Regions from separate parts of the Allobosea sp. AK1 genome, predicted to be linked through region 3. Evidence: predicted binding sites of a transcription regulator. Region 3 holds the regulator's gene; each other region holds the start of a gene.
The links. The regulator LexA, encoded in region 3, represses DNA repair genes until DNA is damaged. The targets are predictions, from matches to a motif close to TGTTCNNNNTGTGTTCNG.
Positions count from the first base shown of each region.

Region 1 (9,825 bases), 4.9 Mb from region 3:
AACAAGCTCTAAGCGATCACGGACATCATTTAGCGCAACTGCCGCACTTATTTTGTCGGTTGGGAGCGCGCCGTCAGCTTGTTCCCATCAGGGTCGCGAAGGTATGCGACGAAGGCACCATTGGGACGCTCGCTCGGCGAGGTCTCGATCGACTTTCCGCCATGCGCCTTTCCAGCGTCGTGCCAAGCCTGGACATGTTCTTTGCTAGCCGCAGCGATACCAATCGTGCCCCCGTTTGCGAATGTGGCCGGATTTCCGTCGATTGGCGTCGTGATCATAAGCCTGCCGCCGCTGTGAGTGTAGATCAGCCTGCCTCTGGCATCGACCTCACCGCGCTGGCCTCCCAACGCGACGAATGTGGCGTCGTAAAAGCCCTTGGATCGCTCCAGGTCGTTGCTGCCAATCATGATGTGCGTGAACATACTTGTCTCCAAAAATCCTGCGCGAGGTATTTGCAGCATGGCGCGGGCGACACGTTGGAAGGAACGAACGCATGCGCGTGATTCAGCCGAACTCTGAGCTCGAAAAATGGCGAGAGGGCGTGCTTACCTCGATGCGAATTTCAGCGGTGGTCGGATCGCACCAACTCTGCATCTTCGAGCAGCTTTGCCAACCAGGCCTTGGCGCGCCAATGCACGCGCATACCGTCGAGGAAATCCTTGAGGTCGTTGAGGGGCAGGCCGAGATTCGCATCGAGGACGAGGTGATGTCGGTGCTGCCCAACCAGTCGGTCATCGTGCCCGCTGGCAGCCGTCATGGATTCACGAATAGCGGAGCCGGGACACTGAAAGTTCGCGCCACTCTCGCTTCGCCGGTTTTCGAAGCAAGCTACGACGACAGCGAAGAGGTGAAACGGAGGTACAGCCCGGACGCACCACCATAGAGAGATTTTGGACACCACTGGACGGGCGAGTCGGCACACGCGTCATGCAGAGCGAGATGTCGAGCAATGCGCGCACGCACTTGCCCAGGAAACGCACTTGGCGGATCTCTGCTGTGGTGATTTTACTGCCCTGAGGATTCGGCATGTCCCTGGCGAATGGTCGGCCGCTGCTCGCGATGCCAGGCCCCACTAATATTCCCGATCGCGTGCTCCAGGCGATGATGCGGCCGGCTGAGGAACTCAGTTCCGACAGTATCGTGAGCCTGACCGAAACGGTTCTCTCCGATCTCAAGCGCGTCTTCCGGACTGACGGCGAAACCTTCGTCTACGCCGCCAACGGCCATGGCGGCTGGGAAGCGGCTTTCACCAATGTTCTGTCGCGAGGCGACAGGGTTCTGGTGCTGGAAAGCGGCCGCTTCGCCATCGGCTGGGGCGAGATGGCCCGCTTTATGGGCGTCGATGTCGAGATGCTGCCCGGCAGCTGGCGCCGGGCCGTCGATCCAGCCGCGGTCGAGGCCCGGCTGCGTTCTGACACGCAGCACAAGATCAAAGCCGTGATGGTCGTCCAGATCGATACCGCAGCAGGAATCGTCAACGATATCCCGGCCATTCGCAGGGCCATCGACTCCGCTGGTCACCCCGCTCTGTTCATGGTCGATGCCATTGCCTCCCTCGGGTGCATGGAATTCGAGATGGATGCCTGGCGCATCGACGTTGGCGTCTCAGCCTCGCAGAAGGGGCTCATGTCTTCGCCAGGCCTCGCGTTCGTCGCGGCCAACGAGAGAGCTCTTGCCGCCCATAGGCGCGCCGACCTGCGCACGGGATATTGGGATTGGAGTGGCCGGATGAACGTGCTGGCCTACATGAAGCATTGCGGCACTGCGCCTGAGCATCTCCTCTTCGGACAACGTGCTGCGCTCGACATGATCTTCGAGGAGGGGCTGGAGGCGATCTGGCGCCGCCACGCCGCCCTTGCCAGGGCGACACATGCTGCCGTCGAACTCTGGTCGAGTGGTCAGGCTCTCACCTTCGGAGTGACCGAGGGATCCGAGCGAGCGCCGTCGGTGACGGCGGTGTTAACGCCCAACGTCGACGTAAGCGTCATCACCGCCTTCGCGCGCGACGTCTGTGGCGTGACGCTCGGCCTCGGGATTGGAGATTATCACGGCAAGGCCTTCCGGATCGCCCACATGGGCCATTTCAACGCTGCGGCGCTTATTGGAGCGCTCGGAGCCGTTGAGATGGCGCTTCAGGCCAAAGAAATCCCGCACGGCTCGGGTGGTGTGGCAGCCGCAATCGCCAGCCTAGCCGCCGCCGCGTGAAAGAGACTGCGATTATGCCGCATGGAGGCCTTGAACAGACAGGGTCGCTCATGCCGACAGGTGCAGGCGATAGCTGAATAGCTTTCCTCCCGTCCCTCCGGGCGGCATACCTCACCGAAGCAGACCTTCAGCCTCGAACTCTTCCCAGCCGTCGAGGCCGGTTTTCTGTTCGTCTGGATCGGGCGTTGCCTTACGGGATTTGGCCGAGCGCTTTTCCGCACGCGTCAGAGCCGCTTTCCCTGCTGCCCGCCGCCGGTTCTCTGCTGTCGTCGCGTCATCCTCTTCCCGCCAGATTTCCGGCAGGCCGCTATCGAGGACATGCTCGATGAAACTTGGAGTGAACACGTGAAAAGTGACGGCCTTGGCCCGGCCGCGCAGCTTGACCGTCTTTGTCCCCGCGCTCTGGAGCCGGCCGTCGTCGAGCCACTTGTGGCGCTCGCGAGATGAGATGGAGAGAATGTCCTCGGCCTCACTTGGCAGAATTGGCAACTCGGCAACCTCGGCCATCATGTCCGCTACGATCGCAGATAGCGCGTCAAACTCAGCAGCTTCGGCATCCGGCATATGAAGGATCACTTTGCCGGTTTCGACCGTGAGGTGCTTCCGCGTCAACCAAGGAAGCCGCCGCCTGATTTCGCGCTCGATTCCCTTGGCGCGGATCGACGATCCAAGGGTGGCCGTTGATGCAAGAGGCCACTCAGCGAGCTGCGTTGAGGTGCGCTTCACATAATGCTCTGTTCAGGTTTGCGGGTCTGGGACTAATCGCACGGATCGATCGCGTGTTCCCAGCTTCTACGCTCCTTGTCGTGCGGCATTTACGGTTGCTCCCTATTGCGTAGGCGTCCTGAAGGTGGCCGATACTCGGTGGGCGATCAGCTGGCTCCCGATTTCAGCCATTTATTTCGGAGCTTCTGCCGATCGAGCCGCGCTTCAGCGAGTTCCTCGCGAAGGCGCTCGTTCACACCCCCCAGTTCGGCCCGCAACGCGCCTCGCTCGAGTTCGGCTGGCATTGCCTCGCTGTTGACTGTCTGATCGAGAATATCTGCCAGAACGGTGTGAATGAACTGGGAGCACTCCTCCTCGTTCTCCGGCGCTGGAACCAGGATCTACGCCAGAAGGGCTAGCGCCAGCCCTCGCCAAGCGACCACCTCGTATGACTGCTGGACGATTTCGGTTGGATCCTCGGACATTTTGTTCTCCTGCTCGGATGTAGAGGCTGCTTCTCGGCAACCTCCCGTCGCGTCGCTGTGTTCCCGTCAAACACCGAGCTTGACTCTCAGCCTCTCGCTGAGAACATAAGAAGAACATCAAGTGTCGTTCTAGCAGGTAAAGTCCGTTGCGGCCACAGCCGTTATTTCAGTCGCTCCGCGACCAGATCGAGCGGATCGAGGGCCGAGGCGCCCGCGGCCGGACGGTGCTGCCGTTCGGTATCGCGACGGTCGACTCACGCTTGCCTGGTGGAGGCCTCGCGCTAGGAGCACTGCATGAGGTCGCGGGCGGCGGCAACGGCGCGATTGACGGTGCAGCGGCGGCATTGTTCAGCGCCGGGGTTGCCGCGAGGAGTCGCGGCAAGGTGCTCTGGTGCCTCACCCGAGCCGATCTGTTCGCGCCGGCGATGGCGCAGGCGGGGTTGATCCCTGACCGCGTGATCTATGTCGAGGCCGGCGATGACAAGACCGTGCTCGCCTGCATGGAAGAGGGCTTGCGCCATGGAGGGCTGGGCTCCGTCGTCGGCGAGGTAGCCCGCTTGTCCATGACAGCGTCGCGTCGCCTTCAGCTCGCCGCGGAGGGGACAGGTGCTATCGGCATCGCGCTGCGACGATGGCGACGCGAGGTCGACGCCTCTGATTTTGGTCAGCCCACGGCGGCGATGACCCGATGGCGGGTTTCGATGCTTCCATCGACAGCGCTGCCAGTGCCGGGGGTAGGGCGGTCACGCTGGCTTGTTGAATTGATTAGGGCCCGGGCAGGCGAAAGCGCGGATTTTGAGTTGGAGGCATGCGATGACACGGGTCGTCTCGGTCTTCCTCCCGAACTGGTCGATCGATCGGTTTCGGCGGATGGCTGGCGGCGCGGCACCTCCGCCTGAGGTCCCGCTCGTCCTCATCGCTCGCGACGGCAGCAGGAGGGTAGTGCAGGCGGCGAATGCCGCTGCACTGACAGCCGGGCTTCGCGTCGGCATGCCGGCCACGAAAGCGCAGGCGCTCGTGCCTGGCCTGCTGGTCGAGGAAGCGAATCCCGCCGCGGAGGCACAGGAGCTTGAGCGGCTGGCAATCTGGCTGCATCAGCGCGTCGCCCCGATCGTCGCGCCGGACCCTCCCGATGGTATCGTCATCGACACGACGGGTGCAGAACACCTGCATGGCGGAGAAGCCGACATGCTGGACGCCATCGTTGGACGCTTGGCGATGTCGGGCGTCGAGGCCAGGGCTGCGATCGCTGACAGCTGGGGGACGGCCCATGCGCTCGCTCGATACACTTCTCGGGCAACGATCGTGACACCGATCGGGCATGAAGCGCAGCCGCTATTGCCGCTGCCTCTAGAATGCTTGCGACTGCGCGCCAAGATATCGAACGACCTGCGCGTTCTAGGCTTCGAGACTGCCGGTGACATCATCGCCCAACCGCGCTCGCCGCTCACGCTGCGCTTTGGGCCGGAGATCGCCCGCCGATTGGCCCAGGCACTCGGGGAGATCGCCGAGCCCATCATCGCTATCCGCCCGCCTGATCTCATTGAAGTTCGCCGCGCCTTCGCCGAGCCGATCGGCGCGCCGGAGACAATCGCTCGCTACATTGGCAAATCGGTCGCCCAGCTCTGCGATCGCCTCGAGGCGCGCGGTCTCGGCGCTCGGCGCCTCGATCTCGTCTGTCATCGCGTCGATCGCGGACTTCAGACAGTCCGGGTTGGGCTCGCCAAGCCTGTCTGCGACGTGAAACGACTGACCCGGCTCCTCTGCGAGAAGATCGAGGCGATCGAGCCTGGCTTCGGCATAGAGATCATGACGTTAGCGGCGACCTTGGCTGAGCCCCTCGAACGAAAGCAGGCGCTCAACTCCCTGGTTGAGGAGTCCAGCGCGGACGTGTCCGGCCTCATCGACATCCTCGCCAACCGAGTTGGTGAGCGGGCGGTCTACCGGATGGCACCGGTTGCCAGCGATGTACCCGAGCGTTCTGTTTGCCGTGTCGCGGCGCTGACTGAGGAGACCGGAGCGATCTGGCCAGGCCACTGGCCGCGCCCTGCCAGGCTGCTACCGAGACCGGAACCGGTCGAGACCATGGCGCTGGTGCCGGACCATCCACCGGCCTGGTTCAGCTGGCGCGGAATCCGCCGCCGGGTCCGGCGCGCAGATGGGCCAGAGCGCGTGTTCGGTGAGTGGTGGAAGCGCGAGGCCGAGATGGTCGCCGTGCGCGACTACTTCCGGGTCGAGGATGACGCCGGCGAGCGCTACTGGCTCTATCGCGCAGGCGACGGCGAAGACGTCGCCACGGGGTCGCATCGCTGGTTCCTGCATGGCGTGTTCGGATGAGCGCCCGGTATGCAGAGCTTCAGATCACCAGCCATTTCAGCTTCCTGCGCGGCGCCTCCTCGGCCGATGAGCTGTTCGCGCAGGCGGCGCTGCTCGGCATCGAGGCGCTCGCTCTCGTCGACCGCAACTCGCTGGCCGGCATCGTCCGGGCGCACGAGGCGGCGAAGACAACCGGCGTCAGGCTGATCGTCGGCTGCCGCCTCGATCTCGCTGACGGCATGTCGCTGCTGGTCTATCCCATCGACCGGCCTGCTTATTCCCGCCTGTGTCGACTGCTCTCCATCGGCAAGAAGCGCGGCGGAAAGGCGCGATGTCATCTCGAATGGTCGGACGTCGTTGCGTATTGCGATGGCTTAGTCGCGGTGCTCGTGCCGGACCTGGCCGACGAGGATTGCGCCTTTCGCCTGCGTCGGCTTCGCGAGGGCTTTGGTGACCGCGCCTATCTGGCACTGTCGCTGCGGCGCCGACCGAACGATCATCTCCGCCTCCACGACCTGTCGAACCTCGCGACGCGGATGCGCGTCCCCACGGTTGTGACCAACGATGTACTCTTCCACGAGCCGGCCCGGCGGATCCTGCAGGACGTCGTCACCTGCATCCGCCACAACGTCACGATCGACGCCCTTGGCGATCGGCGCGAGCGCCATGCCGATCGCTATCTGAAGCCTCCGGAGGAGATGCATCGGCTCTTCACGCGCTATCCCGAGGCCTTGGCCCGGACGCTGCAGATCGCCGATCGATGCCGGTTCTCGCTCGACGAACTCGCCTATCAGTACCCGGAAGAGCGCGACGATCCCACGCTGACACCGCAGGAGACCTTGGCCAAGCTGACCTGGGAAGGCGCGGCGCAACGCTATCCCGAGGGTCTGTCCGAAAGCGTCCAGGCAAGCCTGAACCACGAGCTCACGCTGATCGAGAGGCTCGGCTACGCGCCATACTTCCTGACGGTGAACGCGATCGTCCGTTTTGCCCGCTCGCGCGACATCCTCTGCCAAGGTCGTGGCTCAGCGGCGAATTCGGCAGTCTGCTTCGTGCTCGGCATCACCTCGATCGACCCGGGCCGCAACGATCTGCTGTTCGAGCGCTTCGTCTCGGAGGAGCGTCGTGAGCCGCCCGACATCGATGTCGACTTCGAGCATGAGCGCCGCGAGATCGTTATGCAGTGGGTGTTCGACACCTATGGCCGGGATCACGCGGCCTTGTGCTCGACTGTCATTCGCTACCGAACCAAGGGGGCCCTACGCGATGTCGGCAAGGCGCTGGGTCTCCCCGAGGACCTGATCGGTACGCTGTCTTCGCAGGTCTGGGCCTGGTCCGAGGAGGGCGTCGAGAAGCGACACGTCGAGGAGCTCAACCTCAACCTGGCTGACAGACGGCTGCGCCTGGCGCTCGATCTCGCCCGCCAGCTTCAGGGCACTCCGCGGCACTTCTCACAGCATCCTGGCGGGTTTGTCCTGACCCATGACCGCCTCGACGACCTTGTCCCGATTGAGCCAGCGGCAATGGCTGATCGTCAGGTCATCGAATGGGACAAGGACGACATCGACGCACTGAAGTTCATGAAGGTCGACGTTCTCGCGCTGGGCATGCTGACCTGCATGAAGCGCGGCCTGGACATGCTCGCGGATCACAAGGGTATCGCGCTCGACCTGGCCTCGATTCCGGCCGAGGACCCACGGACCTACGCGATGATCTGCAAGGCCGACACGCTCGGGACTTTCCAGATCGAGAGCCGGGCGCAGATGTCGATGCTGCCCCGTCTGAAGCCGCGGACGTACTATGATCTCGTCGTGCAGGTCGCAATCGTCCGGCCAGGCCCGATCCAGGGCGACATGGTCCATCCCTATCTGCGCCGACGCGAGGGCCGCGAGCCGGTCCACTATCCCAAGCCCGAGCTGGAGAAGGTTCTGGGCAAGACGCTCGGCGTGCCGCTCTTCCAGGAGCAGGCGATGCGGGTCGCGATCGAATGCGCCGGCTTCACGCCCGGCGAGGCAGACCTGCTGCGCAAGAGCATGGCGACCTTCAAGTTCACGGGCGGCGTGTCGAAGTTCAAGGAGAAGCTCGTCGCCGGCATGGTCGCCAACGGTTACGAGGCCGAGTTCGCCGAGCAAACCTTCCGACAGCTCGAAGGCTTCGGCTCCTACGGCTTCCCTGAGAGCCACGCGGCCTCCTTCGCTCTGATCGCCTACGCCTCCGCCTGGCTGAAATGCTGGCATCCGGACGTGTTCTGCGCCGCGCTGCTGAACAGTCAGCCCATGGGCTTCTATGCTCCTGCACAGATCGTGCGCGACGCCCGCGATCACGGCGTCGAGGTTCGGCCTGTGTGCGCAAACGCCTCCCGCTGGGACTGCACGCTGGAGCAGACCGGAGACGAGGGGCGGTTTGCCGTTCGCCTGGGCCTCCGGATGGTCAAGGGGTTGTCCAATGCTCACGCTGCCGCGATCGCCACGGCCCGAGCCCGCCTTCCGTTCGAGTCGATCGAGGATCTCTGGCGCCGGGCTCGGGTGCCCGTGGCAGCGTTGGCGCAGATCGCCGAAGCCGATGGGTTTCGGCCCAGCCTTGGGTTGGCGCGGAGAGAGGCGCTCTGGGCGATCCGCGTCCTGCGCGACGAACCGCTGCCCCTGTTCGCCGCGGCTGCGGATAAGCGCACCGATGAAACGCCGGAGCCTGCCATCACGCTCCGGCCTATGGCGACCGGTGGAGATGTGGTCGAGGACTATCGCCATGTCGGGCTGTCGCTTCGCGATCATCCGGTCTCATTCCTGCGGCAGGATCTTCGGCGCAGGGGCATTGTCAGCTGTCAGGCCGCAATGGAAGCGCGCGATGGACGTTGGCTCGAAGCCGCCGGCATCGTCTTGGTACGGCAGCGGCCTGGCTCGGCCAAGGGTGTCATGTTCATTACCCTCGAGGATGAAAGCGGGATCGCGAACCTCGTGGTTTGGCCCAAGGTGTTCGAGCTGTTCAGGCGGACGATCCTTTCCGCAGGGATGATCTCGGTCCGCGGACGCATCCAGCGCGAGGGCGAGGTCGTCCACCTCGTGGCGCAGAGGCTCACTGATCTATCTGCCGACCTCGCCGGTGTTGGGAAGCGCGGGCAGCCTTTCCCGCTGCCTCATGGACGAGGTGACGAGTTTCATCATGGCTCTGCAACGCCTGATCCGCGCGATCTTCCGCCCAAGGGACTACGAGCCCGGGACATTTATATCCCCGATCTGCATATCGACGCGATCAAGGTGAAGACGCGGGATTTTCGTTGATCCACCTGCCAGCGGGGATGGAAAGGCTCCTGCCTTGTATGGACCAGCTGAAATGCTGATCTACAATCCATGCTCAGTAATCGCGTTCGGGTCATCGACCTTGAGACGGCCGGCGACGGCCCCCACGACGTCTGTGAAATCGGTTGGCAGGACGTCTCGCTAGGAGCCGATGGACGCTGGGAAGTCACCGAGGAACGCGGCGCGCTTCTCGTCAATCCCGGACGCGCCATCTCCGCCGATACGATGGCAGTGCACCATATTCGGGATGAGGACGTTGCTGGCGCGCCGTACTGGAAGGATATAGCGCCGTCTATCCTGAAGCCGGAGCGCGGAGTATTGGCTTTGGCGGCGCACCGAGCGGCGTTCGAACAGCGATACTGCCGACCGCGGCTGAGCGCGGGTGCTCAATGGATCTGCACCTGGAAATGCGCCTTGCGCCTCTGGCCGGAGCTGCCCCGGTTCTCAAATCAGATGCTTCGGTATCAGCGGAAGCCGGCGGGCCTCGTGCACGAGATTGGCTTGCCCGCTCATCGCGCGATGCCCGATGCGTACGTAACTGCGCACCATCTCCGCGACATGTTGAATGAAGCTTCGATCGACCAATTACTTGCGTGGAGCATAGAGCCCGGCTTGCTCCCTCGCGTGCCAACGGGGCCTGATCGCGGCAAGACATGGGGCCAGCTGAGCGTGCCGGCACTCTCAGAATGCGCTGCCAGTCGTGATGTCGATCTTCGATTCAGTGCTCAAATTGAGCTCGAGCGGCGAAATGGCCGGAACGAAGTCGACCGCGAACCTGCACAGGCGCGCTTGCTCTGACACTCCCATGCTCCGTCTGC
Region 1 is NZ_VFMG01000001.1:22,853-32,677, reverse strand. It holds gene FHT98_RS00160 (VOC family protein) at 48-422, opposite strand; gene FHT98_RS00155 (cupin domain-containing protein) at 494-883, shown strand; gene FHT98_RS00150 (pyridoxal-phosphate-dependent aminotransferase family protein) at 1,027-2,205, shown strand; gene FHT98_RS00145 (hypothetical protein) at 2,317-2,931, opposite strand; gene FHT98_RS00140 (ImuA family protein) at 3,542-4,294, shown strand; gene FHT98_RS00135 (Y-family DNA polymerase) at 4,209-5,732, shown strand; gene FHT98_RS00130 (error-prone DNA polymerase) at 5,729-8,989, shown strand; gene FHT98_RS00125 (3'-5' exonuclease) at 9,059-9,805, shown strand.
Region 1: FHT98_RS00140 (ImuA family protein) is a predicted target of LexA. The motif match lies at 3,495-3,512, and genes of this name have one in related genera.

Region 2 (9,825 bases), 4.2 Mb from region 3:
GTCGAGCCGCAATGGATCGACTATAACGGCCATCTCAACATGGCCTATTACCATGTGCTGTTCGACCGCGCGGTCGACGAGGTCTTCTCGCTGGTGGGCCTCACCCGCGACTATGTCGAGACGCGCCACGCCTCCACCTTCGCGGCGGAGTGCCATATCCTCTACAAGCGCGAGTTGACCGAGGGCGATCTCGTCCGCATCACCGCGCAGCTCATCGCCTTCGACGACAAGCGCCTGCATTACTATCTCGAGATGCGGCATGCCAACGAGGGCTGGCTCGCGGCGACCAGCGAGAACCTGTCGCTGCATGTCGACATGATCAGTCGCAAGGTCACGCCCTTCCCGGCCGATATCCTGGCCAATATCGCCCTGATGAAGGCCGCGCACAGCATGATGCCGCTGCCGGTCACGATCGGCCGCATCATCGGCATGCCCCGGAAATCGGCGATCCGGGTCGAGGACACGGCTGAAGAGCGCGAGACCGAGACCGAAACCCGGCATTGAACGATCGCCGCCTCAGGGATCGTCGTCGGGAATCTTGAGCTTGTGCCCGCAGGCCTTGCAATAGACCGCATCGGGCTCGTGGCGCTGGAGCGCGCATTCCGGGCAGGGAAACAGCACCTTGTTCGGGCGGAACAGCGCCTGCGCCAGGCGCACGAACAGCGTGATCCCGACGATCATCACCAGGATCGAGGTCAGCTTGCCGGCGATGCCCGGCAGGACCACGTCACCGAACCCTGTCGTGGTCACCGTCGCGACCGTGAAGTAGAGCGCCTGGACGTAGCTTTCGAGCCCGCCCTCCTGCCGAAAGAAGAAGGTGTAGACGAAGCCGGTCACCACGAAGAGGAAGGTCGCGATATTGCCGAGCGCGCGGACCACGTTCTCCCATTCGCGGAAGCGGGTTTCGCGGAACTGGGCCCAGACGATGCCCTTATGCGACAGCGACCACAGCCTGAGGATGCGCAGGAAGCCGAAATTCTCCAGCCATTGCGGCATGAGCAGCGTCAGGAGGATGAAGAGGTCGAGCAGCATCGTCGGCTGGCGCAGCAGCCTGAGCATGTTGGTCGAGGCCAGCAGGCGCGCCGCGATCTCGGCGACCATGATCACCGCGACGGAATAGTCGATCCAGAGGAAGGCCGCGTTCTCCCTGAGCAATGGCGTCAGGATGAAGAAGGCGATGATCAGGAGATCGACGACCGTCGTCACCGCCTGGAAGCGCAACGCGGCGGGCGAGCGGCCGTGATAGAGCTGGCGCAGCCGGTCGCGGAGAACCTCGAAGCGGCTTTCGTCGGAGGGGTCGGCTGAATCCATCGCCGGCAGCATAGGCATTCACGCGGCGTGCCGCTACGCCGCCCAGCAGTGCGTGACGACGGCATGCACCGCATAACCGCGATAGGGCGCGTCAAGCCGGCAATCGGCCCCGGCCGCTTCGGCAATGGCCCGCACGGCCTGCGGCAGGTTCTCCCGCGGCGTGACATGGAACAGCGCGAGCCAGCGCAGCAGCACGGCCTTGAACGGCCCCGGCAATCCGGCCTGATCGCCGAAATCGACGATATGCAGCGAGCCGCCGGCATCGAGCCGGCGCAGCGCCTCGGCGACGACCCCCTGCCAGGGCGGGATCATCGACAGCGCATAGGAGATGACGATCCGATCGAAGCCGGCAAGGCCGAACAGCACTTGAGGATCCAAAGCGGTGGCATCGGCCTGGGCAAGCCGGATCCGGTCATCGAGACCCGCCTTTGCGACCGATATCTTCGCCGTCGCCAGCATCGCGCTGGAAACGTCGAGCCCGTAGCAGGCGCAATCCGGATAGTGCCGGGCGATCCGGATCAGGTTGCGTCCGGTGCCGCAGCCGATCTCCAGCACGGTCGCGCCGGCCGGGGGCTGCAACCCGTCGATGAGCTGGTCGCGGCCGAGCAGATAGAATTTCCGGCTGGCATCGTAGATATGGCGCTGGTGCCGGTAGATCCGATCCATCAGCCCGGCGGCCGGGCCGGCCGGTGTCTCCGTCGCGCTCACCGGCCCTGGCCCTTCAGGACATAGAGGTGGAAGCCGCCATAGATCGCCGAGCGGTCCTGCCGGCAGAGCTCGCGGCTCGTCTCCTCCTCGTAATGCCACTGGTCGAGGATCGCCGCGGGCACGCGGCCGGGCAGCAATCTCTCGTCGGCCGCCGTGCGGAAGATCACCCGCGCGCCCGGCCGGGCCGTGCGCGTGATCTGCGACCACAACGCTGTCAGATCGGCGTCGTTCATCCAGTCCTGCGCATCGAGCAGCACATAGGCGTCGCAGCTCTCGGCCGGCTCGCCCTCCAGGAAGCCCGTGACCGCGCTCTGGCGATAGGACACGTCCGAGGCACGCGCCTTCACCGCCGCGAAATGTTCCGACTGGAGATAAGGCGGGAAGGCTGCATCCGGCCCCTCGCCATAGCGCCGGCCAAAAGCCTGCTGGGCGAAATAGTTGTCCTTGAGGTCGAAATCACAGGCCAGCCGTTCCAGCCGGAGCTTCAGCGCACCGAGAATGCCGTCCTCGCCATCGGCGGACAGCGCCTTGTACTGCGCCGGCGGGATGCCCAGCCCGTAGAGCGAGGCCGGCTGGCGCACCAGCCAGCGGATCAACCTGCGCTCGAAGACCGGCGCGAGATGTCTGTCGTAGAGCGCCCGCTGCTCGGCCCGGTCGCGCGCCGCCAGCATCGCCCTGGGATTGCCACCGAGCAGCCGCGCCAGCATATGACCCGTGCCGATGAAGCGGCCGAGCAGCCCGTAGCGGTGGAAACCCCGAGCAAAGAGGTTGATCCGGCGCCGCCCGTTCAGCCCCCGCCCCTCCCAGTAACCGCGCGAGACGGCATCGAGATGACCGGCGATCTCGCGGTCGTAGAGCGCGACATTGGCAGGCTCGTCCGCCCGGCCGAAGAAGCGCAGGAAATCCTCCTGCCGCTCGATCCGCGCCAGCGCCGCGAGCTTGAGGCGGCCCAGCGCGATATGGGTGGCGTTGAGATCGACCGCGCTGACCCGGATAGGCGCCGCCGTCAGATAGGAGAGGATGTTGCAGGAGCCGGACGCGATCGCCACGACATGGTCGTCGGCCTTGAGCCCGAGTGCCGCCATGTCGACGACGGGGTCCTCCCAGATCTGCGGATAGACCAGGCCGGAAAAGGCGCGGGCGAACAGCCATTCCAGTAGGCCGGCCTTGGACAGCGTCTTGCTGCGTCGGACGGCCTGTCCCAGCCCCGAGCTGGTCATGCGGCGGGCTGCGCGGGCCGTTTGGGTCGCCTGTTGCGTCACCGGTTTTCCTCCCTTTGCGGGTGGCCGGGCTGCTAGAGGAGTCGCGTGACGGTCAGGTGACGTCTTGCGCTCCGCTGCCACGGCATCGTGAGGCTGCCTGGACTCGACAGGGCTGAAATCTCGGATGCGAAGCGCCATATTGGGGCACGAAAGCCGATGAGGCGCCGCCCCGCTGACAAGGAGATCGCAATGGGTCTGATGAGCATGTTCGGCGAACCGAAGAAGCAGGACGAGAGTTTCCCCTTCCAGCTCACGGACACCGAGTGGCGCGAGCGGCTGACGCCGGAGCAGTATCAGGTCCTGCGCGGCCATGGCACGGAGCGGGCCGGCTCCTGCGCGCTCAATTACGAGAAGCGCGCCGGCACCTTCTCCTGCGCCGGTTGTGGCCAGAAGCTGTTCCGCTCGGGCAAGAAATTCGAGAGCGGCACCGGCTGGCCGAGCTTCGACCAGCCGCTGGAAGGGGCCGTCGAGACCAGCGAGGACCGCAAGTTCGGCATGGTCCGCGTCGAGGTGCATTGCGCGAATTGCGGCGGCCATCTCGGCCACGTCTTCCCCGACGGCCCACCGCCTACCGGCCTACGCTACTGCATCAACGGCGTGGCGATGGATTTTGAGCCGGAAGCAGCCTGACAACGCCGTCATGCTCGGGCTTGACCCGAGCATCTCGTAACAGAAAAGCGATGAAGAGATGCCCGGGGCAAGCCCGGGCATGACGTTTCAGGCAGTCGGCACGGCTCGTCGCGCCAGCGCCGCCGCGTCCACAGCCGGCGGCAGATCGCCGAACTGGCCCAACCAGCCGCCGCCCAATCGCGTCGCGATGAAAGCATCCGCCACCTCCGCCGGCGCGAAACGCAGCAGCAGGGAACCTTGCAGCAGCAGCGCCAGCTTCTCCGTCAATCGCCGCGCCTGCCCCTCGCTGCGCATCATCTCCGGCAACTCGCCCTCCAGCCGCTTCAGCGCTGCGTCAAAACGCCGGTCCGCCCCGGCAGCCACCATCATCTCCGCCCGCAGCACATCGACCGCCCCCTCCTCCCGCGCCAGCGAGCGCAGCACGTCGAGGCAGATGACATTGCCCGAGCCCTCCCAGATCGCGTTGAGCGGCGCCTCCCGATAGAGCCGGGCCATGGGGTTTTCCTCGATGAAGCCGTTGCCGCCATGGCATTCCAGCGCCTCGGTGACGACGGCGGGCGCGCGCCTCGTGATCCAGTATTTCGCGATCGGCGCGCCAACCCGCGCCAACAGGCGTTCGCTCTCAGACGCCTCCTGCCGGTCGAGCGCCGCGAACAGCCGGAAGGCGAGCCAGGCCGCGGCTTCTGCCTCGATGGCGATGTCGGCGAGCACGTTCTGCATGATCGGCTGGTCGATCAGCGCCTTCTGGAAGGCGCGGCGATGCTGGGCGTGATGCGCCGCGAGCGAGACCGCCATCCGCATCAGCCCGGACGACGCAGCCGCGATATCGAGCCGCGAATTATGGTTCATCGAAAGACCGGTGCGGATGCCCCTGCCCAGCTCGCCGATGAGATGGCCGATAGCTCCCCTGAACTCGACCTCCGAAGAGGCATTCGAGCGGTTGCCGACCTTGTCCTTGAGCCGCTGGATCGCGACGCCGTTGCGTGAACCGTCCGGCAGCCAGCCCGGTACGACGAAGCAGGAGATGCCCTCCGGAGTCCGCGCCAGCGTCAGGAACACGTCGGAATGCGGCACCGAGAAGAACCACTTCCTGCCATGCAGCGACCACGTCCCGTCGCGATTATCCTCGGCCACGGTCTGGGTCTGGCGCAGATCCGAGCCGCCTTGCGTTTCCGTCATCGCCGTGCCGACAGTCGCGCCCGTCTTGAGATGCGCCGGCCCTTGTCGCGGATCGTAGCGACCGGAAGTGACGAGCGAGCCCCATCGCTCCCACAAAGCCGCGTCCTGCTTCAGCACCGGCACGGCGGCATAGGTCATGCTGATCGGGCAGCAGATGCCGCTTTCCGCGCCGTACCAGAGATATTGCAGGGCGGCGCGTGCCACCTGCGCGCCGGGCTCGGGACGGTTCCAGGCGAGCGCATGCGTCTCCTGCCCGATGGCGAGCCCCATCAACTCGTGCCAGGCCGGATGAAAGCCGATCTCGTCGATGCGGTTGCCGAAGCGGTCGAACGCCTTCAATTCGGGCGTGTAGCGATTGGCGAGCCAGGCCAGCTCCTGCACTCTGGCGGAGCCGACCGTCCGCCCGGCTTCGTGCAGCCGCTCGCGCGCCCAGTCCGCCCCGAAAGCAGAAACGATCCCCGGCAGCACCGGATCGGCGCCGAAGGCGTCGTAATCAGCCAGCACCGGCACCTGATTGGTCACCTGATCGGCGTGCGGCATCTGCGCCATGGCCTTCCCTCCGATCCGCGTCGTTAACCACCAGACTATGCCGGCATCCGCCGATTGCGAATCCGCCCGATTGCTGCCCGAGTTCCTCCCTCACCTCGCCCCGCGCGCTGCGACCGGTGCGTGACGACGGAGATCTCACGTGCAGCGACGCCTTTCGAATACCCTGCTGATTGCCCTCATCGCCGGCCTCAGTGCCTCCGTCACTCCCGTGCACGCCCAGGCCCAACCGGCGCTGAAGGTTCAGGCAGGTGACGGCCGCCCCTACGAAATTGCCGACAGCGAGGTCTGGGACGTGCCCGATCCGGTCTCGCGCCGCGGCTATCAGGTTTTCGTCGCCTTGCCGCCCTCCTATGCGAAGGAGCCGCAGCGGCGTTATCCGGTGCTCTACGTCACCGACGCCGACTATGCCTTCCCGATCCTCCGCCAGATCAGCCGCCGCCTGAACCTCGAAGGACCCAAGGTGGAGGAATTCATCCTGGTCGGGCTGTCCTATGCCAAGGGCGAGGATGGCGCTGTCAGCCGCCGGCGCGACTACACGCCGACACCGAACGGGCCGCGCACAGCACCTGCCGGGGCGGTTCACGGCCAGGGGACGGCCTATCAGACCTATCTGCGTGATCAGGTGAAGCCGTTCATCGCCGCCCGCTATCGAACCGATCCCGCCAGGGCGCTCTTTCTCGGCCATTCCTACGGCTCCCTACTGGGCACGCAGATCCTGTTCACCGAGCCCGGCATGTTCAGCGGCTATATCCTCGGCAGCCCCTCGCTCTGGTACGACAAGCGCCACGCTTTGGAGCTGGAAGCGCGCTACGCCGCCCGGAGCAAGGACCTGCCGGCCAAGGTCTATCTCTATGTCGGCGCCTATGAGGCGCAACGCAAAGGCGACCGGCGCTACAACCAGACGGTCGATATGGTCGCCGACAACCGGGCTCTCGAAGCCGCATTGCGCGGCCGGAAATATCCGAGCTTGAATCTGAAGTCCGTCGTCCTCGACGAGGAGGATCACCTCAGCGTCGCGCCGCGCGGCTTCACGCAGGGCCTGAAATACCTGCTGCCGGCGCGCTGAGCCGACAGGCGGGGGGATGCTGCCACCTCCCTGTGGAGCGGAGTATAAAATGATCGCTCCGGCAGGGCGCAATCCTGACATCGACGCCCTATATTCGCCGGAGAACGAATCACGCACGAGCACCGCGCACCCTTGTCCGAGACCGATCCTTTTTCCGCTCCCCCGCCTCGCCCCGGCGGCCTCGCCGCGCGCGCTGCCGCGCAGCCTGCGGCCGGCTATCTGGCGGGGTTGAACCCGGAGCAGCGCCAGGCGGTCGAGGCGACGGACGGTCCCGTACTGGTCCTTGCCGGCGCCGGCACCGGCAAGACCCGCGTGCTCACCACCCGCATCGGCCACCTGATTTCGACCAGCCGCGCCTATCCCTCGCAGATCCTCGCCGTGACCTTCACCAACAAGGCGGCGCGCGAGATGAAGGAGCGCGTCGCCCATCTCGTCGGCCCGGTCGCCGAGGGCATGCCATGGCTCGGCACCTTCCACTCGATCTCGGCCAAGCTCCTGCGCCGCCATGCCGAACTGCTCGACCTGCGCAGCGATTTCACCATCCTCGACACAGACGACCAGATCCGCCTGATGAAGCAGGTGATCCAGGCCGAGAACATCGACGAGAAGCGCTGGCCCGGCCGCATGCTGGCCGGCTTCATCGATAGCTGGAAGAACCGCGGCCTCAGCCCCAAGGACGTGCCCGCCGGAGAGGCCGCCGTGTTCGCTCATGGCAAGGGCGGCAAGCTCTATGCCGCCTATCAGGAACGCTTGATCGCGCTGAACGCCGTCGATTTCGGCGATCTCCTGCTGCATTGCCTGACGCTGTTCCGCGCCTATCCGGACGTGCTCCAGACCTATCACGACCGCTTCCGCTACATCCTCGTCGACGAGTACCAGGACACCAACACGGCGCAGTATCTCTGGCTGAGACTTCTCGCCCAGGGCCGCCGCAACATCTGCTGCGTCGGCGACGACGACCAGTCGATCTATGGCTGGCGCGGCGCCGAGGTCGACAACATCCTGCGCTTCGAACACGATTTTCCGGGCGCGACGGTGATCCGGCTGGAGCGCAACTACCGCTCGACCGGCCATATCCTCGCCACCGCCTCGAAGCTGATCGCCCGCAACGAGGGCCGCCTCGGCAAGACTTTGCGCACAGAGGACGCGCTCGGCGAGAAGGTCACCATCACCGGCGCCTGGGACAGCCAGGAGGAAGCCCGCCTGATCTCCGACGAGATCGAGGCGATGCAGGCGAAGGGCCAGGATCTCGGCCAGGTCGCGGTGCTCGTGCGCATCTCCGCGCAGATGCGCGAAATCGAGGAGCGCTTCGTCCAGGCCGGCGTGCCCTATCGCGTCATCGGCGGCCCGCGCTTTTACGAGCGCGCCGAAATCCGCGATGCGCTCGCCTATCTGCGCTGCGTCGTCTCAGCCACCGACGACCTCGCCTTCGAGCGCATCGTCAACGTACCCAAGCGCGGCCTCGGCGACGCGACGGTCCAGCTCCTGCACAACCATGCCCGCGCCACCGGCTTCTCGCTGATGCAGTCGGCCCGCGCCGCGGTCGAGAGCGACGAGTTGAAGCCCAAGGCCCGTACCGCGCTGCGCGAGCTGGTCGATGCCTTCGGCCGCTGGTCGACCCGCGCCGAGCATATGCCGCAGGGCGAGCTCGCCGAGCTGGTTCTGGAAGAGAGCGGCTATACCGAGATGTGGAAGAAGGACCGCTCGGCCGATGCGGCCGGGCGCCTGGAAAACCTCAAGGAACTCGTCCGCTCGCTCGACGAGTTTCCCGACCTGCCGTCCTTCCTCGAACACGTCTCGCTGGTGATGGATGTCGCCGATGGCGAGGCCGAGGCCCGCGCCTCGATCATGACGCTGCACGCCGCCAAGGGGCTGGAATTCGACACGGTCTTCCTGCCCGGCTGGGAGGAAGGCCTGTTCCCGAACCAGCGCGCGCTCGACGAGAGCGGTCGCGCCGGTCTGGAGGAGGAGCGCCGCCTCGCCCATGTCGGCCTCACCCGCGCCCGCAAGAAGCTGAAGCTCTATTTCGCCTCGAACCGGCGCATCCACGGCCTCTGGCAGACCAGCCTGCCCTCCCGCTTCATCGACGAACTGCCGGAGGAACATGTCGAGGTCGAGCAGGCAGCGAGCAGCTACTCGCAAGGCGGCTACGGTGCCTCGCGCTTCGACCGGATGGAGAGCTTCGGTTCCAGCTACAACACGCCCGGCTGGCAGCGTGCGCAGGAGAACCGGGCGAAGAACAGCGGCGGCGGCAGCGGCTTCTCGGAAAGCGGCCGCGGCTTCGGCCAGGGCGGTTTCGGCAGTTCCTCACGCCAGCGCGGCCCGCTCATGATCGAGGGCGAGCTGACGGCGAAATCATCCGGCGAATCCGCTTACGGCACCGGCGCCCGTGTCTTCCACGTCAAGTTCGGCCCCGGCTCGGTCGCCAGCGTCGACGGCAACAAGCTGACCGTCGATTTCGACAAGGCCGGGCGGAAGATGGTGCTGGACTCGTTCGTGCAGAAGGCGGGCTGAGCCATCTGCACGAAGCCGTGACCCGGCTTGATTGCCTACTTACTAGTAGGTAGATATGGATCATGACCGGCTCGACATCCGACGAAATCCTGCGCTGCGCCCGCTCCCTCCTGATCCAGGGTGGGTATAACGGCTTCAGCTATGCCGACATCGCGAAGGTGGTCGGCATTCGCAATGCGAGCATCCACCACCATTTCCCCAGCAAGTCCGATCTCGTCCGCACGCTCGTCGCCCGATACCGGGAGGAGGCCGAGGCCGGCATCGCCGCTCTGGAGCAGCAGGTTCCCGATCCGGCTCGGCAACTGCAGGCCTATATCGGCTACTGGGAGGCCTGCATCGCCGATTCGAGCGCTCCGTTCTGCCTTTGCGCGCTTCTCGCCAGCCAGATCCCTGTCCTTCCGCAGGACGTCACTCTGGAAGTCCGCACCCATTTCCGAGCCCTCTCCGCCTGGCTGGCCTCGGTCCTCGAACGTGGCGCCGCACAGGGCGACCTGCGTTTCACCGGGACGGCCAGGGTCGAAGCGGAAGCTTTCATGGCAGGGGTCCACGGCGCGATGCTTTCAGCCCGCGCCTATGGCGACCCGGCGATTTTCGGTGTCATCACCC
Region 2 is NZ_VFMG01000001.1:746,903-756,727, forward strand. It holds gene FHT98_RS03940 (thioesterase family protein) at 1-504, shown strand, start outside; gene FHT98_RS03945 (potassium channel family protein) at 517-1,311, opposite strand; gene FHT98_RS03950 (class I SAM-dependent methyltransferase) at 1,345-2,019, opposite strand; gene FHT98_RS03955 (BtaA family protein) at 2,016-3,239, opposite strand; gene msrB (peptide-methionine (R)-S-oxide reductase MsrB) at 3,480-3,911, shown strand; gene FHT98_RS03965 (acyl-CoA dehydrogenase family protein) at 3,999-5,639, opposite strand; gene FHT98_RS03970 (alpha/beta hydrolase) at 5,779-6,705, shown strand; gene FHT98_RS03975 (ATP-dependent helicase) at 6,838-9,219, shown strand; gene FHT98_RS03980 (TetR/AcrR family transcriptional regulator) at 9,282-9,825, shown strand, end outside.
Region 2: FHT98_RS03975 (ATP-dependent helicase) is a predicted target of LexA. The motif match lies at 6,806-6,823, and genes of this name have one in related genera.

Region 3 (9,825 bases):
GCCTTGCCGGGCGTACGCGTACGGGCCGAGGTGAAGATGAAGGGCCAGACCGGCGTCGAGATGGAGGCGCTGACCGCCGTCTCCGTCGCCTGTCTGACGGTCTACGACATGGTCAAGGCCGTCGACCGGGCGATGCGGATCGAGAACATCCGCCTGCTGCACAAATCCGGCGGCCAGTCCGGTGATTACGAGGCGAAAGCTAGCTGATGGCGCTCACTCCGGTCCCCGTCGCGCGCAAGGCGCTGCTCGACAGCATTCCGGGGCCGACCGGGGCGGAAACCCTGCCGCTGGCACAATGCGCCTGGCGGGTGCTGGCCAGCGAGGTCAAGGCACTCAGGACGCAGCCGCCTTTCGCCAATTCCGCCATGGACGGCTATGCCGTGCGCGGCGACGAGATGGCGGAAGGCGTTTCGCTCACTGTCATCGGCGAATCCGCTGCCGGCCGGGCCTTCGATGGATCGGTCGGGCCGGGACAGGCCGTCCGCATCTTTACCGGCGCGCCGATGCCTGAAGGTGCCGACACCGTCCTGATGCAGGAGGATGCCGACGGCGTCGGCGGCCCGGTGATCCAGGTCCGCGTGCCGCCGGCGAAGGGCAAGTTCCTGCGCGCTGCGGGGCTCGATTTCCACGAAGGCGACGTGCTGCTGCAAGCCGGGCGCGTGCTCGACAGTGCCGCGCTCGGCCTTGCCGCTGCGATGGGGCATCCGACTTTGCCTGTCCGGCGGAAGCCTCGGGTGGCGATTCTCGCCACCGGAGACGAACTGGTGGCGCCGGGCGAACCTGTGGGCCGCGACCAGATCGTCGCCTCGAACTCGTTCTCGCTCGCCGCGCTGGTCGAGAAGGCCGGCGGCACCGTCATCGATCTCGGCATCGCCCGCGACGACCATGCCGACCTCGCCAGCAAGATCGCAAGGGCGAGCGACGCCGATGCCGATGTGCTGATCACGCTCGGCGGGGCCTCGGTCGGCGCGCATGATCTCGTGCAGGAAGCGCTGACGCGAGCGGGTATGGCGCTCGGCTTCTGGAAGATCGCGATGCGGCCAGGCAAGCCGATGATGACCGGGCGGCTCGGCCGGATGGTCGTGGTCGGGCTGCCGGGCAATCCGGTCTCCTCGATCGTCTGCGGCCATCTCTTCGTGCTGCCCTTGATCGAGGCGCTGCTCGGCATCGCGGACGCCGACCGCGACCGCAGCATCCCTGCCTTGCTCGGCCGCGACATGCCCGGCAATGACGAGCGCGAGGATTACCTGCGCTCGGAGCTCACGCTGACGCCGGAAGGCTGGGTGGCAACGCCGTTCGACCGGCAGGATTCCTCGATGCTCGGTACGTTGGCACGGGCGCAGGCCCTGACGATCCGCCCGGCCCATGCCGCTCCCGCGAAGAAAGGCGAGGCCTGCCGGATCCTGCCCTTGCGGTAGCGGCTTGCGGAACACAAGCAGAACGCGTATGGTGTTCGTGCTTTGTTTCGAATCTGCGCATTGAGGGGCTGGCGGCGACCATGCTGACACGCAAGCAACATGAACTCCTGCGCTTCATCCAGGAACGCTTGCGCGAGAGTGGCGTGCCGCCCTCCTTCGACGAGATGAAGGATGCGCTCGACCTGCGCTCGAAATCCGGCATTCACCGCCTGATCATGGCCCTGGAGGAGCGCGGCTTCATCCGCCGCCTGCCGAACCGGGCGCGTGCGCTCGAAGTCATCAAGATGCCGGACGGGCTCGGCGCGCCTCAGGCGCGTCCGCGCTTCAGCCCGGCCATCGTCCAGGGCGGCCTGGGCTCACAGCCCAGCATGGCCAAGCCGCGCCCTGCCGAGGACGACAGCCGGCATTCCATCGCCATCCCGGTGATGGGCCGCATCGCGGCGGGCACGCCGATCTCGGCGATCCAGAGCCGCAGCCACACCGTCTCGCTGCCGCCGGACATGCTCGGCTCCGGCGAGCATTACGCGCTGGAAGTGCGCGGCGATTCGATGGTCGAGGCCGGCATTCTCGACGGCGACACCGTCGTCATCCGCAGGCAGGACACGGCCAATACCGGCGACATCGTCGTGGCGTTGATCGATGACGAGGAAGCGACGCTGAAGCGCCTGCGCAAGCGCGGCTCCTCGATCGCGCTCGAAGCGGCGAACCCGGCCTACGAGACCCGTGTGCTCGGCCCTGACCGGGTCAAGATCCAGGGCCGGCTGGTCAATCTGATGCGGCGCTACTGAAGGCGTTCGGTGTCGGCCTCGGCTTCGTTGTCGGCGGCCGGTGCGGGCTGTGCGGTGACCGACTGATTGGTGGGACGCGTGCCTGGCTCCGTCAGGCGCCGCTCGCGCCGGCGGCTCCAAGGCCGCTCGCTGCCGGACTGCTCCGCGATATGGCTGCTCCATCCCGACGCCGTCCGGTAGAGCGAGGTCGCGCCGTCGCGCGATAGCGTCATGCGCTCGACCAGCCTGGCCTTGCAGGTGCCGCCCCAGGGGATGGCGGTCACGACGAGGTCGGCGCGCTGGCAATCCTCGATGATGGCGAGTCGCTCGCGCGTATAGGAGATCGTGCGCTTGTCGGCGGTCTGCGCAACGCATGCCAGCCGGTCGCAGGCGATGCCGGCGCGCAAGCTGGGATCGTCGGGCGAGCGGCTGTCGCCATCGGCGGCGAGCCATTGCTGCAGGACGAAGCGGCTGGGCTTGCCGGCGATGGCGAGGCGGCCATCGGGACCGCGCACCGCCAGCCCGGAGCCGTCGCGCTCGATCAGGATCTCCGGCCGCTCCGGCTTGCCGGCAATCGCGACGCCGAGGATCAGCGGCAGGGCCGCAAGCCAGCGCCAGGCCGTGGTCCAGAGTGTCAGCCAGAGCAGCGCCATCGCAAAGCAGGCGAGCACGCCTGAGCCGAAAGCCGCCACCGTCACGGTGGAATGGTCGATGGCCGCGACCCAATGCGCCACCTTGAGGACGACGTCGGAGGCGAGCCCCATCAAGGCCCAGGCCGGCCAGTCCAGCCCGAACGGATAGGCGAGCACGCCGAACACCGCCGCCGGCATGACGAAGAGCGAGACGAAGGGCAGCGCCATGGCGTTGCCGAGCAGGCCGAAGGGATTGAAGGTCTGGAAGTGATAGGCTCCGAAGGGCGCCGTCGCGGCGGTGGCCAGCATGGTGGTGACGAGGATGCCGAGCGCCGCCGTCCAAACGGCTCCGAGCGGCCAGGGCAACACGCGCGGCGGCTCGGTGCGGCTTCGCCCTTCCCAGCGTTCCGCGAAGGCGATCAGCGCCGCGACCGCACCGAAGGACATCTGGAAGCTCGGCCCGAGCAAGGCCTCCGGCTCGCGCAGCAGCACGATCATGGCGGCCAGCGCAAGATTGCGCATGCTGAGCGCGGCGCGATCGACGAGGATCGCGCCGAGCATGACCAGCGTCATGATCAGCGAGCGCTCGGTCGCGACATCGCCCCCGGAAAAGATGCAATAGGCGGTCGCGCCGAGCATCGCCGCTGCCGCCGCGATCTTCTTGACCGGCCAGTGCAGCGCCACCGTCTGCGACAGGACCAGCAGCGCCCGGACCAGCCAGAAGATCGTGCCGGCGGCGAGCACCATGTGCAGGCCCGAGATGGAGACGATGTGATAGATGCCGGCAGCGCGCAGGTCGTTGTTCGTCGCTTCGGTGATCAGGCCGCGCTTGCCGGTGACGAGCGCCGCGGCGACCGCCCCGCCCTGCCCGCCTCCGACCTCGGCGATGCGCTTCGTCAGCGCGTTGCGGGCGCGGTCGATCATCACATCGATCGCAAGGCGCGTCGGCATCGGATGGGGCGCGGGCGCGAGCGCGATCTTGCCGGAGATGCTGCCGACGGCGCCGATCCCGCGGAAGAAGGCATCACGGCCGAAATCATAGCCGCCGGCCCGCGCCGGTCCGGGCGGCGGCAGCAGGCGCGCCGTGGCAATGATATGGTCGCCCGGTGCCACGGAGCCTTGCCGAATATTGACGCGGACGCGCTTCGGACGCTGGTCAGCCGGCACATTGGCGATCTCCGTCACCAGCAGCACGAGCCGCGCGCCCTTGTCGCGGGCCTCGACGCTCTCGACGAAGCCGGAGAGCTTGCCGATGCGCGGCCGCTCCAGCATCGGCGCCGCAATATCGGCCGTACGCCAGACCCCGGCGGCGAATCCGGCGAAAGCTGCGGCCGCGGCGAGGCAGGCCATCGCGGCGAAGCGGCGCAGGCGCAGGGCGAAGGCCAGTGCAGCGCTCAGGGTCAGGCCGAGCAGCGGCGCCCAGAGTGCCGGCTCACGATCGGCTGCGAAATAGAGCAGGATGCCGACGCCCATCGCGATCGGCAGCCAGAGGAAGGGGCGCCGTCTTTCGGCCTCCAGCGCGAAGCCTTGCCGGAGCTGAAGCCAAAGCTGCCGAAGCAGGGCGCGGAGACCTGCTGCCAGCGAGGCCGGGACATGGAGGCGAGCCGGCAAGGCATCGGCGCGCGCGCCGCGCCGGCTTCCCGATTGCCCCTGCCCCGGCGGCGCCGGCTGCATCGCCCGCCTCCCCTGCCGGCGCTGCGATTTGACCGCTTAACGTTTCCGGCCAAGCCATGTTACAGGGCGCGCGCCGGTTGTCATGTCTCAACCTGCGCCATCCCCTGTCTTGCCCCGGACGGCCCACGCCGCCCGGCCGGAGTTTCCTCCCATGAGCAACGCCGTCGTCACGCGCTTTGCGCCCTCGCCCACCGGTTTCCTGCATATCGGCGGAGCCCGGACCGCGCTGTTCAACTGGCTCTATTCGCGCCGGCAAGGCGGCAAGATGCTGCTGCGCATCGAGGATACCGACCGGGAACGCTCGACTGACGCGGCGATCGCCGCGATTCTCGACGGGCTGGAATGGCTCGGCCTCGATTGGGACGGGCAGACCGTCTACCAGTTCCAGCGCGTGGCGCGGCATCGCGAGGTCGCCGAGCAGATGCTTGCCGCCGGCAAGGCCTATCACTGCTATGCGACCCAGGCCGAGCTCGAGGAGATGCGCGAGAAGGCACGCGCCGAGGGCAAGCCGCTGCGCTATGACGGGCGCTGGCGCGACCGCGACCCGGCGACGGCGCCGGAAGGCGCAAAGCCGGTGATCCGCCTCAAGGCGCCGCAGACCGGCGAGACCGTGGTCAATGACGAGGTCCAGGGCCGCGTCGTCTGGCAGAACGAGAATCTCGACGACCTCGTGCTGCTGCGCTCGGACGGCACGCCGACCTATATGCTCGCCGTCGTCGTCGACGACCACGACATGGGCGTCACCCATATCATCCGCGGCGACGACCACCTGACCAATGCCGCCCGCCAGACCCAGATCTACGAGGCGCTGGGCTGGGACGTGCCGAGCATGTCGCATATCCCGCTGATCCACGGCTCGGATGGCGCCAAGCTCTCCAAGCGGCATGGCGCGCTCGGCATCGATGCCTATCGCTCGATGGGCTATCTGCCGGCGGCTCTGCGCAACTATCTGGTGCGGCTGGGCTGGAGCCATGGCGACCAGGAGGTCTTCTCGACGCAGGAGATGATCGACGCCTTCAATCTCTCCTCGATCGGCCGCTCGCCGGCACGCTTCGACTACGCCAAGCTGGAGAACCTCAACGGGCTCTACATGCGCCAGTCCGATGATGTGGAGCTGCTCGCTGCGCTCAAGGTCATCCTGCCGGAGATCGGACCGGCGCGTGGACTTGGGCCGACGCTCTCGCCCGAGCTGGAGGCCAAATTCCTCGCCGCCATGCCCGGCCTCAAGGAGCGCGCCAAGACGCTGATCGAACTGCTCGACAGCGCCTTCTATCTCTATGCCCAGCGCCCGCTGCAGCTCGACGACAAGGCCAAGGGCCTGCTCGACGAAGCCGCGCGCCAGCGCCTGCCGAAGATCGCGGAGAAGCTCGCGGCCGTCGGCGACTGGACGCCTGCGCCGCTCGAAGCGGCGGTGCGCGCCTATGTCGAGGAAAGCGGGCTCAAGCTCGGCCAGGCCGCGCAGCCGCTGCGCGCAGCGCTGACCGGCCGGGCGATGTCGCCGGGCCTCTTCGACGTCATGGCCGTTCTGGGTCGTGAAGAGACGCTGGCGCGGCTCGCCGACCAGACGGCTTGAACGGCTCCGATCCAGGTTTTGGCCTGCCCGAAAAGCCTGCCAACTCCCGATCCCATGGACCGACCGCCGCCTTGCGAAAGGCGACGGCACTGATGCTCGCGCAGATATGAGCCCAGCGCGGTTCCAACCGCCTTTTGGCTCGGTTGAATGCGCTGCGCAAATGGTCTAGTGACGCGCATGTGCATTGCACCGCGGCAACGTGGCGAGGCACGAATATTGCTTGTAAATCAGTCACATGGACCGACTTCTCCCTTCTCCTTCCGACATGTGTTCGTCATATCGCGGCCTTCGGATGAGAGATGCCCGGCGCGCAAGCGCGGAGAGGCGAAACCGGGGCTGAACAGCAGCGAGCCTTGAAAGGATCGGTATCGATGAGCGGAAATACGAGCCAGCTCCAGGTCGGCGACAAGACCGTCGACATGGCGATCAAGGAGGGGTCGGTCGGCCCCGCCGTCATCGACATCGCCAAGCTTTACGCCCAGACGGGCATGTTCACCTACGATCCCGGCTTCACCTCGACGGCGAGCTGCGAGTCGCAGATCACCTATATCGACGGCGACAAGGGCGTGCTGCTCTATCGCGGCTACCCGATCGAGCAGCTCGCCGAGCACGGCGACTTCCTCGAGACCTGCTACCTGCTGCTCGAGGGCGAGCTGCCGACGGCCGCCCAGAAGGCCGATTTCGACTATCGCATCACGCGCCACACCATGGTGCACGAGCAGATGGCCCGCTTCTTCCAGGGCTTCCGCCGCGACGCCCACCCGATGGCGGTGATGGTCGCCTCGATCGGCGCGATGTCGGCGTTCTATCACGACTCGACCGACATCTCGGACCCGCATCAGCGCATGATCGCTTCGATGCGCATGATCGCGAAGGTGCCGACGCTCGCCGCGATGGCCTACAAGTACACGATCGGCCAGCCCTTCGTGTATCCGCTGAACTCGCTGGACTACACCTCGAACTTCCTGCGGATGTGCTTCGCGGTGCCGGCCGAGGAATACAAGGTCAACCCGGTGCTGTCGCGCGCGCTCGACCGCATCTTCATCCTGCACGCCGACCATGAGCAGAACGCCTCGACCTCGACGGTGCGCCTCGCCGGTTCCTCGGGCGCCAATCCCTTCGCCTGCATCGCGGCCGGCACGGCCTGCCTGTGGGGGCCCGCCCATGGCGGCGCCAACGAAGCCGCGCTCAAGATGCTCGAGGAGATCGGCTCGGTCGACAACATCCCGAAATACATCGCCAAGGCGAAGGACAAGAACGATCCGTTCCGCCTGATGGGCTTCGGCCACCGGGTCTACAAGAACTACGATCCGCGCGCCAAGATCATGCAGAAGACCACGCATGAGGTGCTGAACGAGCTCGGCATCAAGGACGACCCGCTGCTCGACGTCGCGGTCGAGCTGGAGCGCATCGCGCTCTCCGACGAGTATTTCATCGAGAAGAAGCTCTACCCGAATATCGACTTCTATTCGGGCATCACCCTCAAGGCGATGGGCTTCCCGACCTCGATGTTCACGGTGCTCTTCGCGGTTGCCCGCACGGTCGGCTGGATCGCGCAGTGGAAGGAAATGATCGAGGACCCGTCCCAGAAGATCGGCCGCCCGCGCCAGCTCTATACCGGCTCGGCACAGCGTGATTACCCGCCGATCGGCCGCCGCTGATCGCAGAGATATCGGCTATCCGGAAAGGCGCGCGGCGAAAGCCTCGCGCCTTTTTTCGTGGTGAATTGGCCGTGATCGCCCCGGGGCCGCTGATTGCCAGGGAGCCGCGCAGTCGTTCCAACGCCGTCATGCTCGCCCTTGTGGCGGGCATCCACGTCTTGAACGCCGGATAGACTGGATGAAGGCGTGGATGGTCGGGACAAGCCCGACCGTGACAGAAGGCGCCGTGCGCGCTTCTGTCAGCCCGCCTGTTCGGACGGCAGGAGTGCCAGCGCCGCCGCGACCGCGTTCGCCGCAGGGCTCGGCCCGGCCGAGCGCATGATGGTCTCGACCTCGATGAAGCCGTCGAGCTGTTCCTGGCGCTTGTCGCCCTCGGCCAGGGCGGCGAGGAGATGGCTGCTCAGCGCCTCCGCCGTCGCCTCCTCCTGAATGAATTCTGGAACGATGCTGCGGCCGAGGATCAGGTTGGGCAGGATCACGCTCGGCAGCTTGACGAGGCGGCGCGCCAGAAACGCCTCCCAATTCGCCCCGCGATAGGCTGCGACCGTCGGGATCTGCGACAAGGCAAGCTCCAGCGTCACCGTTCCGGATGCCGCCAGCGCCGCGCGGGCCCCGCGGAATGCCGCCAGCTTCGCCGCGTCGCCAGTCACGATCTCGGGTCCGACCGGCCAGCGCGCTGCCGCTTCGGCGATCATCGCCTGAAGCCGCGGCACGGCCGGCAAGGCGAAGCGGGCACCGGGCACAACTGCCGCGACCTTCGCCACCGCCTCGCCGAAGACCGGCATCAGATGGTGGATCTCGGAACGCCGGCTGCCGGGAAGGACGAGCACCAGCGGCCGCCCCGCGTCGTCGCGACGACGCTGCTCATCCGCATCCGGGCGCATCTCGTCGAGCCGCTCCATCAGCGGGTGGCCGACATAGATCGTCTCGGGGCCGTGCAAGCGGGCGAGCGCAGCGGGCTCGAAGGGCAGCAGGGCAAGGATGCGATCGACATGCGGCGCCATCCGCCTTGCGCGGCCGGAACGCCAGGCCCAGACGCTGGGGCAGACCCAGTGCACGATCGGGATGGAAGGCGCCCGCGCCCTCACCTTCTTCGCGACGCGCAGGCAGAAATCCGGGCTATCGATCGTCAGCAGCAGATCGGGCTCGAAAGCGGCGATGCCGCGTGCCGCATCCTCCATCCGCCGCAGCAGCAAGGGCAGGCGCGCGATCACCGGGCCGAAGCCCATCACCGCGATATCGGCCTGGGGAAAGAGCGGCCTGAGCCCGGCCTCGGGCAGGCCGTGGTCGCCGACGCCGCAAAGCTCGATCGGGCGATCACCCAATCGCTCGCGCAGCGCGGCGAGGAAGCGCAGGGCCAGGGCATCGCCCGACGCCTCGCCGGCGATGACGCCCAAGCGGAACGGCCGCATCAGGCAAAGCCCTCGACGAAAAGGCCGAGATCGTCTGCCTGCCGGCCGAGCGCAGCACGGTCGCCGACTAGGACCTCGCCGGCCCGGACACCGATGCCGGAGAGCCCGGCCTCGGCAATGTTGCGCAGGGTATCCGGCCCGATGGCAGGCATATCGACGCGCAGGTCCTGCCCCGTCTTCGGAACCTTCACGAGGAAGCCGTCGCCCTTGCCGATCTTGAGGCGCCCGCGCGCGACGAGATCGGCGACCCGCCGGATCATCGCATCCGTGCCTTCGGCAGCCTCGATCGCGACGACACGATGATCGGCCAGGATGGCCGCCTGCCCGACGTCGAAGGGAGACAGCGCCGCCAGCAATGCGAAGCCGCGTTCAAGCTCGGCGCGCTGTTCCGCAGAGGCCTGCCGGCGGCCAAGTGCCCCGCGTGGCGCCGTCATCTCGGGGGCTATCTCGGCCGGCCCGTGGACGCAAAAGCCCTGCATCTCGAAGAAGCGGACGACGCCGCGCAGCAGATGATCATCACCGCCCAGAAAGGCCTTGGCGAAATGCGGCATGTATTTCAGCGTCGAGACCTCGGGGCGCAACGAGCCGAAGCTCGGCCGCGGCAGGGCGCCCAGCATCACGATATCGGCGATGCTGCGCCGGCGCAGCTCTTCGAGCAGGCTGCCGAGTTGGCCCAAGCGATATGTCC
Region 3 is NZ_VFMG01000001.1:4,963,357-4,973,181, reverse strand. It holds gene moaC (cyclic pyranopterin monophosphate synthase MoaC) at 1-207, shown strand, start outside; gene FHT98_RS23695 (molybdopterin molybdotransferase MoeA) at 207-1,418, shown strand; gene lexA (transcriptional repressor LexA) at 1,499-2,206, shown strand; gene FHT98_RS23685 (ComEC/Rec2 family competence protein) at 2,200-4,491, opposite strand; gene gltX (glutamate--tRNA ligase) at 4,643-6,064, shown strand; gene gltA (citrate synthase) at 6,436-7,725, shown strand; gene lpxB (lipid-A-disaccharide synthase) at 7,965-9,137, opposite strand; gene FHT98_RS23665 (LpxI family protein) at 9,137-9,825, opposite strand, start outside.